Regions from separate parts of the Streptomyces sp. DT224 genome, predicted to be linked through region 2. Evidence: riboswitches for the same ligand, from Rfam matches in the RefSeq annotation. Region 2 holds a riboswitch; the other holds the start of a gene.
The links. A riboswitch is a leader RNA that binds a small molecule or an ion and turns the genes downstream of it on or off. The one in region 2 is predicted to bind thiamine pyrophosphate.
Positions count from the first base shown of each region.

Region 1: linked by a shared signal. The riboswitch ahead of thiO (glycine oxidase ThiO) and the one ahead of ACLQ2N_RS28440 (purine-cytosine permease family protein) in region 2 are both predicted to bind thiamine pyrophosphate.

Region 1 is NZ_JBNCLI010000007.1:333,335-339,168, forward strand. It holds gene thiE (thiamine phosphate synthase) at 1-644, opposite strand, end outside; gene ACLQ2N_RS19760 (Rv2175c family DNA-binding protein) at 741-1,106, opposite strand; gene ACLQ2N_RS19765 (NAD(P)/FAD-dependent oxidoreductase) at 1,158-2,411, opposite strand; TPP riboswitch at 2,491-2,602, shown strand; gene thiO (glycine oxidase ThiO) at 2,600-3,775, shown strand; gene thiS (sulfur carrier protein ThiS) at 3,772-3,990, shown strand; gene ACLQ2N_RS19780 (thiazole synthase) at 3,993-4,787, shown strand; gene pknB (Stk1 family PASTA domain-containing Ser/Thr kinase) at 4,971-5,834, shown strand, end outside.
Region 2 is NZ_JBNCLI010000012.1:90,336-96,169, reverse strand. It holds gene ACLQ2N_RS28465 (TetR/AcrR family transcriptional regulator) at 1-459, shown strand, start outside; gene ACLQ2N_RS28460 (SPFH domain-containing protein) at 668-1,675, shown strand; gene ACLQ2N_RS28455 (hypothetical protein) at 1,672-2,571, shown strand; gene ACLQ2N_RS28450 (nucleotide triphosphate diphosphatase NUDT15) at 2,630-3,136, shown strand; gene ACLQ2N_RS28445 (FBP domain-containing protein) at 3,187-3,681, shown strand; TPP riboswitch at 3,745-3,839, shown strand; partial or broken gene ACLQ2N_RS28440 (purine-cytosine permease family protein) at 3,830-5,213, shown strand; partial or broken gene ACLQ2N_RS28435 (TROVE domain-containing protein) at 5,209-5,834, opposite strand, start outside.

The sequences.
Region 1 (5,834 bases), on a different contig from region 2:
GCGCGCTCGCGGACCCGTCGTGCCAGCTCAGCGGCGGCCGCGCCCGGGTCGGACGCCTCGGTCAGGGCCCGCACGACGACGATCCGGCGGGCCCCGGCGTCCAGCACCTGGTCGAGGTTGTCCGCGTCGATGCCCCCGATGGCGAACCAGGGGCGGGCGGGGGCGAGCGAGGCGGCGTAGCGGACGAGGTCCAGACCGGGCGCGTGGCGGCCGGGCTTGGTCGGGGTGGGCCAGCAGGGGCCGGTGCAGAAGTAGTCCACGCCGGGCTCGGTGACGGCGGCGTCGACCTCGGCCTCGGCGTGCGTGGAGCGACCGATGACCGGCTCGGCGCCGATGATCGCGCGGGCCGCCGGCACCGGCAGGTCGCCCTGGCCGAGGTGCAGGACGTCGGAGCCGATGGCGTGGGCCACGTCCGCCCGGTCGTTGACGGCGAGGAGCTTGCCGTGCCGCTTGCAGGCGTCCGCGAGGACCGCGAGGTGGTCGAGCTCCTCGGCGGCCTCCATGCCCTTGTCGCGGAGCTGGACGATGTCCACCCCGCCGGCCAGGACCGCGTCGAGGAAGTCGGGCAGGTCGCCCTGGCGCCTGCGCGCGTCCGTGCACAGGTAGAGCCGGGCGTCGGACAGCTGCGAGCGAGGCGTGGACATGGTGCGGTTCCCCCCGGACGGTGACAACGGATGCGGTGCGCGGCGTGGGGAAGCGGGCCGCCCGCTCGTGCGGTGCGGCCCGCTTCCCCGGTCGGTTCAGACGGCGAGCGCCTGGGCGCGGCGCTTCACCTCCGTGCCGCGATTCTCACTCAGTGCCTGCGCGGGGGTGCCGGGCAGGGTCGGGTCGGGGGTGAAGAGCCATTCGAGCATCTCCTCGTCGGAGAAGCCGTCGTCCTTCAGGAGCGTCAGGGTCCCGGAGAGGCCCTTGACCACCTTGTCGCCGTCGATGAAGGCGGCGGGCACCTGAAGAGCCCGGTTCTCTCCACGGCGTACGGCGATGAGCTGGCCCTCCTTGACCAGCTGCCGCACACGCGTCACCTCGACATCGAGCATTTCCGCGATGTCGGGCAGGTAGAGCCAGGCAGGGACGAGAGCATCGATCTTTGCGTCAATCTCGGTCACGGGGACAAGCCTGCCATCCCGGACTGACAGCGGAAACCCGGACTCGGCCCTTCAGGGCCCGGGCCGTGACGGCAGAACCGCCGACTTCAGCGGTACGGAGGGTTCACCGGCCCGCTCCGCGTCGAGCCGGGCCCCCGCCTCGACGAGCCGGCGCCCCTGGGCCAGGTCGCGGGGGCGGCCGACCGCGAGCACCGCGACCAGGACGCCGTCGCGCAGCCAGCACACCGACCAGGCGGGTCCGGCCGGATCGCCGCGCCACAGCAGGGTGTCCGCGTCCGCGTGGTGTCCGGCGTACTGCACGAACCGGCCGAACTGCTCGGACCAGAAATAGGGCACGGGGTCGTAGGGCGGGATGTCCTCCGTGTCGTCGGCGGCGGTGATGTGCGCGGCGGCGGTCCTGGGCCCCTGGAGGGCGTTGTCCCAGTGGTGGACGACCAGGCGGGTGCCGTAGCGGGCCGAGGGGAAGGAGGCGCAGTCGCCGACCGCGTACACGTCGGGCAGTGAGGTGCGCAGCGCCGCGTCGGCGGTCACCGAGCCCTCGGGCCCGAGCACGATGCCGGAGCCGGCGAGCCAGCCGGTGGCGGGGCGGGCGCCGATGCCGACGACGACCGCGCCGGCCGGGAGGGTGCGCCCGTCGGCGAGGACCACCGTGCCGGGCTCGACGCGGGCGACCCGGGCGCCGGTGAGGAGCCGCGCGCCGCTCTCCTCGTACCAGGCGGCCATCGGGGCGGCGACCTCGGCGGGCAGGGCGCCGGCCAGGGGGCGGTCGGCGGCCTCCACGACGGTGACCTCGCAGCCGGCGGCGCGGGCGGCGGTGGCGAACTCGGCGCCGATCCAGCCCGCTCCGACGACCACGACGGGGTGTCCCGCTTCGAGGACGGGGCGCAGCCGGGCCGCGTCGTCGAGGGTGCGCAGCAGATGGACGCCGGGGACGCCGTCGGAGCCGGGCAGGGCGACGGGTTCGGCGCCGGTGGCCAGGACCAGGACGTCGTAGGGGACCGGGCCCCTGGAGGTGTCCAGTTCGTGGTCGCCGGCGCGCACCCCGGTGACCTCGCAGCCCAGGCGCAGGGCGATGCCCAGCGCCTCGAAGTCGATGTCGAAGGCGGACTCCTCGGCCTTGCCGAGCAGCACCGCCTTGGACAGCGGGGGGCGGTCGTAGGGCTGGTGGGGTTCGGCGCCGATCAGCGTGACCGGGCCGGTGAAGCCCTGTTCCCGCAGGGCGACGGCGGTCTGCACACCCGCCATGCCCGCGCCCGCGACGACGACCCGGCGTTCCGACCGCTCTGCCCGCTGCTGCTCGCTCACCCGTCCACCTTACGTAGCTGACCGGGCGTCAGGAAGGGTGGCCCTCCCGACCCCGGGGGACGGGGTTTAGGGTGGCCACCGTAAGACACGCGGGAGCCCGGGCGCACCGGGCTGAGAGGGAGGCTGGCGGCCTCCGACCGTACGAACCTGATCCGGGTCATGCCGGCGAAGGGAGGGGCTGGACGCCCATGCGCACCCATCCCACCGAAGGGTCCGACGTCCTCGTCGTCGGGGGCGGCGTCATCGGTCTGGTGACCGCCTGGCGGGCCGCGCAGCGCGGTCTGTCCACCGCGCTCGCCGACCCCGAACCGGGCGGCGGAGCGGCCCGGGTGGCGGCCGGGATGCTGGCCGCCGTCACCGAACTGCACTACGGCGAGGAGATGCTGCTCGGGCTCAACCTCGCCTCCGCCCGGCGCTATCCGTCGTTCACGGCCGAACTGGAGGAGGCGAGCGGGCAGGACACCGGCTTCCGCGCCTGCGGCACCCTGGCCGTCGCGCTCGACGCCGACGACCGCGCCCATCTGCGCGAACTCCACGAGCTGCAACGCCGCTCGGGGCTGGAGTCGGAGTGGCTGACGGGGCGCGAGTGCCGCCGCCTGGAGCCGATGCTCGCCCCGGGCATACGCGGCGGGCTGCGGGTGGACGGCGACCACCAGGTCGACCCGCGCCGCCTCGCCGCCGCGCTGCTCACCGCCTGCGAGCGGGCCGGCGTGGTCTTCCACCGCCGCCGGGCCGACCGCCTCTCGCTGGTGTCGGACCGGGCCGTGGGGGCCGTGCTCGACGACGGTACGGAGGTGGCCGCCGGCCAGGTCGTGCTCGCCGGGGGCAGCCTCAGCGGCCGGCTCGCCGGGGTGCCCGCCCACGTCCTGCCACCGGTGCGCCCGGTCAAGGGCCAGGTGCTGCGCCTCACCGTGCCCCCGGCGTACGCCCCCTTCCTCTCGCGCACCGTACGCGCGGTGGTCCGGGGCAGCCACGTCTATCTCGTACCGCGCGAGAACGGTGAGCTGGTCGTCGGCGCCACCACCGAGGAGATGGGCTGGGACACCACCGTCACGGCGGGCGGGGTCTACGAGCTGCTGCGCGACGCCCACGAGCTGGTGCCCGGCATCACCGAGCTGCCGCTCACCGAGACCCGCGCCGGCCTTCGCCCCGCGTCCCCCGACAACGCCCCGCTGCTCGGCCGCACCGCGCTGCCCGGCCTCCACCTCGCCACCGGCCACGGCCGCAACGGGGTGCTGCTCACCCCCGTCACCGGGGACGCCATGGCGTCGCTGCTGGCCGACGGCGAGCTGCCCGAGGCGGCCCGCCCCTTCTCCCCCGGCCGGTTCGCCCCGGTCCCCGCACCCCAGGAGCAGCCCGCATGACCGAGCCCACCGCGCTCACCGTGTCCGTGAACGGCGCACCGGCCGTCGTCGCGCCCGGCACGACCCTGGACGCCCTCGTCGCGTCGCTGACCGACGCGCCGACGGGGGTGGCCGCCGCGCTCAACGAGACCGTGGTGCCGCGCGGCCAGTGGCCCGCCGCCGCGCTCACCGACGGCGACCGGGTCGAGGTCCTGACCGCGGTCCAGGGAGGCTGACCGTGTCCGACGACCTGTTCACCCTCGGGGGCACCGACTTCACCTCGCGGCTGATCATGGGCACCGGCGGGGCGCCCAGCCTGGACGTGCTGGAGCGGTCGCTGACCGCGTCCGGCACCGAGCTGACCACCGTGGCCATGCGCCGCCTCGACCCGACCGTGCAGGGCTCGGTGCTCTCCGTGCTGCGGAAGCTGTCCATCCGGGTGCTGCCGAACACCGCCGGCTGCTACACCGCCGGGGAGGCCGTGCTCACCGCCCGGCTGGCCCGTGAGGCCCTGGGCACGGACTGGGTCAAGCTGGAGGTGGTGGCCGACGAGCGGACCCTGCTGCCCGACCCGGTCGAGCTGCTGGACGCCGCCGAGATCCTGGTGGACGACGGGTTCACCGTGCTGCCGTACACCAACGACGACCCGGTCCTGGCCCGGAAGCTGGAGGACGTGGGGTGCGCGGCGGTCATGCCGCTCGGCTCCCCCATCGGCTCGGGCCTGGGCATCCGCAACCCGCACAACTTCCAGCTGATCACCGAGCGGGCCGGAGTGCCGGTGATCCTGGACGCCGGCGCCGGCACCGCGTCGGACGCGGCGCTCGCGATGGAGCTGGGGTGCTCCGCGGTGATGCTCGCCTCGGCGGTGACCCGGGCCCAGGAGCCGGAGCTGATGGCCGCCGCGATGCGGCACGCGGTGGAGGGCGGGCGGCTCGCGTACCGGGCCGGGCGCATCCCGCGCCGCCACTTCGCGCAGGCCTCGTCGCCGGCGGCCGGGCGGGCGGTGCTCGATCCGGAGCGGCCGGCCTTCTGACACCCTCGCGCGCCGCCCGGGCCGGGCCAACGTGCCGGAATCCACAGTTCCGGGGCCCGGGGGCAGTCGGAGGCCGGGATTCCGGCCCCGGGCGGCGCGCCCCTGTCACGGCTCGGCTGCAGTACTGCGCCGGGTTCGCTCCACCGCGGCGGGCCTGTCCGCGGCGGCTCGTAGACTCGCATGGTGGATACGACCCTCCAGGACCCCCTCGTCGGGCAGCTGCTCGACGGCCGCTACCGCGTCGATGCCCGCATCGCCGTGGGCGGCATGGCCACGGTCTACCGGGCCATGGACACGCGGCTCGACCGGGTGCTCGCCCTCAAGGTGATGCACCCGGCGCTGGCGACCGACGCCTCGTTCGTCGAGCGCTTCATCCGCGAGGCGAAGTCGGTGGCGCATCTCGCCCACCCCAACGTGGTCGGCGTCTTCGACCAGGGCGCCCAGGGTCAGTACGTCTACCTCGCCATGGAGTACGTCGCCGGGTGCACGCTGCGCGACGTGCTGACCGAGCGCGGCGCGCTCCGGCCGCGGGCCGCGCTGGACATCCTGGAGTCGGTGCTCGCCGCCCTCGGCGCTGCGCACCGGGCGGGCTTCGTGCACCGCGACATGAAGCCGGAGAACGTGCTGATCGGGGACGACGGCCGGGTCAAGGTCGCCGACTTCGGCCTGGTCCGGGCCGTGGACGCGGTCACGAACACCACCGGGACGATCCTCGGCACCGTCTCGTACCTCGCCCCGGAGCAGATCGAGCACGGCACGGCGGACACCCGGGCCGACGTGTACGCCTGCGGGGTCGTGCTGTACGAGATGCTGACCGGCGACAAGCCGCGTGACGGGGAGTCCCCCGCCCAGGTCATCTACCAGCATCTGCACGAGGACGTGCCGCCGCCGTCCGCCGCCGTCCCGGGTCTGGCGCCCGAGCTGGACGCGCTGGTGGCGAGCGCCACCGCCCGGGACCCGGAGGCCCGCCCGTTCGACGCGGTGGAGCTGCTCGCCGGGGCCCGCCGGGCGCGCGCCGCGCTCACGGACGCGCAGCTCGACGCCGTA
Region 2 (5,834 bases):
ACGCTGTACCGCCAGTGGGGCTCGAAGCCCGAGCTGGTGGTGGCCGCCCTGCACGGCACCCGGCGCGGCGCCCTGCGCAGGATCGACACCGGCTCACTGGCGGGTGACCTGGTGGAGGCGGCACGGGCGATCGGCGAAGGCGCGGGCCGCGACACGCCGCTGATGCTGGCGCTGAGCCATGCGGCACTGCAGAGCCCGGAGCTGCTGTGCGCCCTGCGCGAGTCACTGATCCTGCCGGAGCTGGCAGCGATCGACGCGCTCGTACGACGCGGGGTGGAGCGCGGCGAGGTGGCGCCGGACAACCCGGCGGCGGAGTTCGTCGCCGCGCAGCTGCTCGGCGTGATGCGGGCCCGCCCGATGCTCGCGGGTGCCCAAGCGGACGAGAACTACCTCGTCCGCTTCGTGGAGGGCGCAGTCCTTCCCGCACTCGGCCTGAACGCCCCGGCGTCCGGGCCCTGACAGACGTGGGCCGTCGTCCGAGCGGATGGCGGCGGCCCGCCCGCGCCGCACCGTGGGGACGGGGGCGGCGCGCACCCGGCCGGCCGGTGACTTCCCAGAAGTCACCGGCCGTTCGTGTACCCGGCGAGGCTCTTTATTCGTCCTCTTGACGATAAGGCGGGATTCCGCTTATCGTCGTGCTGACGAAAACAACCTCAGGGGAGTTCCCGTGGCCGACATCACCCGCCGCTTCGGCTGGCGCCATCTCCGCTCCGCGCCCACCGCGCACATCCGCCACCACAAGCGCGGCCGGCTCGCCCACGACGGCGCCGGACTGAGCTTCTGGTACCGGTCACTGAGCGCCGCGCTCTCCGAGGTGCCGGTCAACGACCGCGAACTGGCCATGGCGTTCCACGCGCGCACCGCCGACTTCCAGGACGTCACCGTCCAGGCCACCGTCACCTACCGCATCAGCGACCCGGCCGAGGCCGCCGCCCGCCTCGACTTCTCCGTCGACCCGGACACCGGCGCCTGGCGCGGCGCGCCCCTCGAACAGATCGCCACCCTGCTCACCGAGACCGCCCAGCAGCACACCCTGGACGTACTGGCCCGCACCCCGCTGGCCGGTGCCCTGGTGGACGGCGTCGCCGCCGTGCGCGAGCGGGTGGCGGCCGGTCTCGCCGCCGAGCCGAGGCTCCCCGCCACCGGCATCGACGTGGTCGCCGTGCGCGTCGTCGCCATCCGCCCCGAGGCCGAGGTGGAGCGCGCCCTGCGCACCCCCGCCCGCGAGCAGATCCAGCAGGAGGCCGACCGGGCCACGTACGAACGGCGTGCCGTGGCCGTCGAGCGCGAGCGGACCATCGCCGAGAACGAGCTCGCCAGCCAGATCGAGCTCGCCCGGCGCGAGGAACAACTCGTCGAGCAGCGCGGCACCAACGCCCGCCGGGAGGCCGAGGAGGGCGCCGCCGCCGACGGGGTGCGCGCCGAGGCGGAGGCCGCCCGCACGGTACGGCTGGCCGGGGCCGAGGCGGAGGCGGCACGGCAGGTGGGTGCGGCACGCGCCGAGGCACAGGCGGCCTGGCTGCGGGCGCACGGCGAGGTGGAGGCCGCGACGCTGCACGCGCTGGCGGCCACCCGGCTCGCCGAGAACCTGCCGCACATCGACAGCCTCACCCTGTCGCCGGACGTGCTCACGGGCCTGCTCAGCAAGCTGGGCCGGCCGGAGGCCGGGGCGTGAGCCTGGCCCCGCGGGCGGTCCTGGTCCACCGCACCACGGAGTACGAGGAACTGCTCGCCCGCCACGGCACGCGGGGCCAGGCCGCGTTCGTCCTGGCCGCGCGGGGCCGGTCCGTCGAGGAGGTGGCCCGCCGGCACGAGCGGACCCGGCAGGCCCTGGCGGACGTGGCGGCGGCCGTTCCGCTCACCTGGCGGCACTGCCGGGTGGAGCGGGCCGACCTGGACCGGTTCCTGTTCGCGCCCGAGGACGTGGTGGTGGTCGTCGGGCAGGACGGCCTGGTCGCCAACGCCGCGAAGTACCTGTCCGGTCAGCCGGTCATCGGCATCGACACCGATCCGGGCCGCAACCCCGGCGTCCTGGTGCGCCACCGGCCGGCCGACGCGGGGGCGCTGATGCGGGCGGCCGTGACGCCCGGCGGGCGGGCCGACGCGCTGACGATGGTGGAGGCGGTGGCCGACGACACACAGCGGCTGCTCGCCCTCAACGAGGTCTACCTCGGCCCGCCCGGTCACCAGACGGCCCGCTACCGGCTCGGGCGCGACACGGCGGACTCCCCCGCCGAGGCGCAGGCGTCCTCCGGCGTCCTCGTCGGCACCGGCACCGGGGCGACCGGCTGGCTGCGCTCGCTCTGGCAGGAGCGCCGCAGCGCCCTCCCGCTGCCCGGGCCCGCCGACCCCCGGCTGCTCTGGTTCGTCCGGGAGGCGTGGCCCTCGCCGTCGACCGGTACGTCGTTCGTCTCGGGCGAGCTGGGGCCCGGGGAGGGGCTGCGGCTGACCGTGGAGTCGGACCGCGTGGTGGTGTTCGGCGACGGCATGGAGACGGACGCGCTGGAGCTGACGTGGGGGCAGAGCGTACGGCTCGGCGTCTCGGCGACCTCGCTGCGGCTGGCGGTGTGAGGGCCGGGCGAAGGGGCGCACCCGTAGGCTCGACGCCCAACCCCTCCGGAGGAGCAGCATGACCACTGAGAACCCCCTCGCCCCTTCCCGTAACACCCAGCCGCCCGAGGCCCAGGCGGCGCTGGGAGTCGGTGTCGTCGTGCTGGACCCGCAGGGCCGGATCCTGCTCGGCCGGCACCACAGCGGCACCTGGGAGCTGCCCGGCGGCAAGGTGGAGCCGGTGCCCGAGTCCGTCGCGGCGGCGGCCGTGCGGGAACTGCGCGAGGAGACCGGGCTGACCGTCCCCGAGGACGAGGTCACCGTCTTCGCGATGCTGCACGACGCCCTCGGCGGGATCAACCGCGTGACGATGGCCGCCCTGGTGCGCGTGGACACCGGCACGGCGCGGGTGACCGAGCCGCATCTGATCAGCACCTGGGAATGGACCGCGCTCGACCGCCTCCCGTCACCGCTCTTCGGCCCGTCGGCGCAGATCCTCGCGACCTGGCGCCCGGACCTCGGCATCCCGCACCCGCCCGTGCACCGCCTCCCCCTCGCGCCCAAAGGCCTCCAGGTGAAGCCCTAACCGAATTAATCGTTTGCCTAGGGGCCATAGGCAGAGTTAGCTTCGTGTGCATGAAGGCCCTGACCGAGCAGGACATCCGCTCATCGTTCGTGAATTGCTCCAAGGGGGAGGCCAAGCGTCTGCCGCTCCCCCGCGACTTCGAGGAACTGCCGTGGGACGACCTCGACTTCCTCGGCTGGCGCGACCTGTCCGCGCCGGGACGCAGCTACATCGTCACCGAGCACGAGGGCGAGCCCGCCGGGATCTCGCTGCGCTTCCCGTCCCAGCAGCGCGGCTTCCTGCACCGGAGCATGTGCTCGCTCTGCCTGACCACGCACCCCGGCAGCGGGGTCTCGCTGATGACCGCCCGCAAGACCGGCCCCGCCGGGCGCGACGGCAATTCGGTCGGCCTGTACATGTGCACCGACCTGGCCTGCTCGCTGTACGTGCGCGGGAAGAAGGCGGTGGCCTCGGGGGCCCGGTTCAAGGAGAGCCTGAGCACGGAGGAGCAGATCGCCCGCACGGTCGACAACCTCCACGCGTTCGTGACGAAGCTCTTCAGCTGAGCCGGAGCGGGTCCGGCCGACCCCCGCGAGGAGATCGCACAGGCCGGCGCTATTCTGGCCGCCACACCGGACACGGGGTGCCCCGCACGAGGGCTGAGATCACACCCGTCGAACCTGAACCAGTTAGCACTGGCGGAGGGATGTCTTCATGTCGTTGCCGCATGCCCGGGAGGACCGCGCCGCGTTCGGCGGGCGCATGCCCGCCGCCGCCGGCGATCTGCGCATCGAGGCGCACGGGATAGCCCCGGTCCCCGAGGACCGCCGTTACGGCGGGGCGGGCCGGCTGTTCACCGTCTGGTTCGCGCCCAACCTGACCATGACCGGCGTCTTCACCGGCACCGTCGGCGTCGCGCTCGGCCTGGACTTCGCGACGGCCCTCGCCGCCGTCGTGCTCGGCACCCTCGCCGGCGCCGCGCCGACCGCGTATCTGGGCACCTGGGGCAGCCGCACCGGATCCGCTCAACTACCGCTCGCCCGGCTGGCGTTCGGGCCGGGCGTGGTACTGCCGGGCGCGCTGCAGTGGCTGTCGTCCGTCGCCTGGGACGCCCTGATCGGCCTGTTCGGCGGGGACGCGCTGGCGCAGCTGTGCGGCTGGCCGTTCTGGCTGGGTGTCCTGGTCATGATGGCCGCGCAGGGCGCGCTCGGGGTGCTGGGCTACGAGGTGATCCACCGGCTCCAGACCGTGATGACCTTCGCCCTGGCCGCGGCCTTCGCCGTGCTCGCCACCAGGCTCCCTGCGCGGGGTGGACCCGGTGACCGCCTCGACCGTGCACGGCGCGGACCGGGCCGGGGCGTTCGTCCTGACCTGCACCATCGCCCTGAGCCTGGCGCTGTCCTGGGCGCCGTACGCGAGCGACTTCAGCCGCTACCTGCCCCGCGACACGTCCCGGACCCGCATGTTCTGGTGCGCGCTGGGCGGGATCAGCGCGTCCTTCGTGGCGGTTCAGACGATCGGGCTGTGGGGGGCCTCGGTCCTCACGGACCAGACCGCGCGCGGCGTGGACTCGCTGCTCGGCGGGGGTGCGCTCGGAGCGTTCGGGCTGCTCGCGGTGGCGCTGGCCGCGCTGTGCAGCAACGCGATGAACGACTACAGCGGTTCGCTCGCGTTGCAGACCATGGGGGTACGCCTGCCGCGCCCGGTGGCCGCGGCGCTCGCCGCCGCCCTGGGGTTCCCGCTGGTGCTGTGGATGCACGCGGCGGACACGACGGCCCGCTTCCAGAACGTACTGCTTCTCGTCGGCTACTGGATCCCCGGCTTCGTGGCGATCGTCTCCGTGGACTGGCTGGCGCGCGCCCGGGCCCGGCGGGGCGCGCCCGTCGACCTCGCGGCCGAGCACGACCGGCCGCGCCCCTGGTGGCCGGCGCTCGCCGCGTTCGCCGCGGCCTTCGCGGCGGCGGTGCCGTTCATGAGCACCGGCCTGTACGTGGGCCCGGTGGCCGAGGCGCTGCACGGGGCCGACCTGGCGTACGGGGTGGCGTTCCTCGCGGCGCTCGTGGTGTACGCGCCGCTGCGGCTGCGACGGGCGCGCTGACGGACTCCCAGGTCATGCCCGCCTCGGCCAGCCGTTCAGCACCGCCGGGGCCGGTGATCAGGGCGCGCCGCTCGTCCACCGGGGTGTCCAGGAGCGCCCGGTGCGCGGTGAGCACCCGGTCCTCGTCCGGAGCGGTCGCCCGGTCCGGATGGTGGCGGCGGTCCAGGGCGTACCGGAAGAGCGCGCCCTGCTCGGGCCTGGCCGGGTCGGGGGAGGCGTGCACCAGGTTGAGCACATCACCGAAGCGGAAGCCCCGGGACGCGGTGTCGTACTTCAGCAGGGCGCGGGACGTGTAGAGCCTGCGTACGGCGTCGGCGACGCCCCGCTTCACGGGCTGCGGTACCTGGCGCCCGTACGTCGCGATCCAGTGCGCGAGCAGTTCACCGGGCTCGTCGGCACGTTGGAGCACCGCGTCGATCACGGACCGGTTGGAGGGTCCGGTGCGGGCCCCGGCGGCGAGCCTCGCGCGTACGTACGCGGCGGCGCCGACCAGGGACGCGGTGCGCGTGTTGCCCTCGCCGCGCAGCCAGCGGAGCAGCCCGGCCGTCCACACGGGGTGCTCGACGGCGAGGCGGGCGACGAGGGCGGCGTACCGGTCGTCGCGGTCCTCCCCCCTCTCGT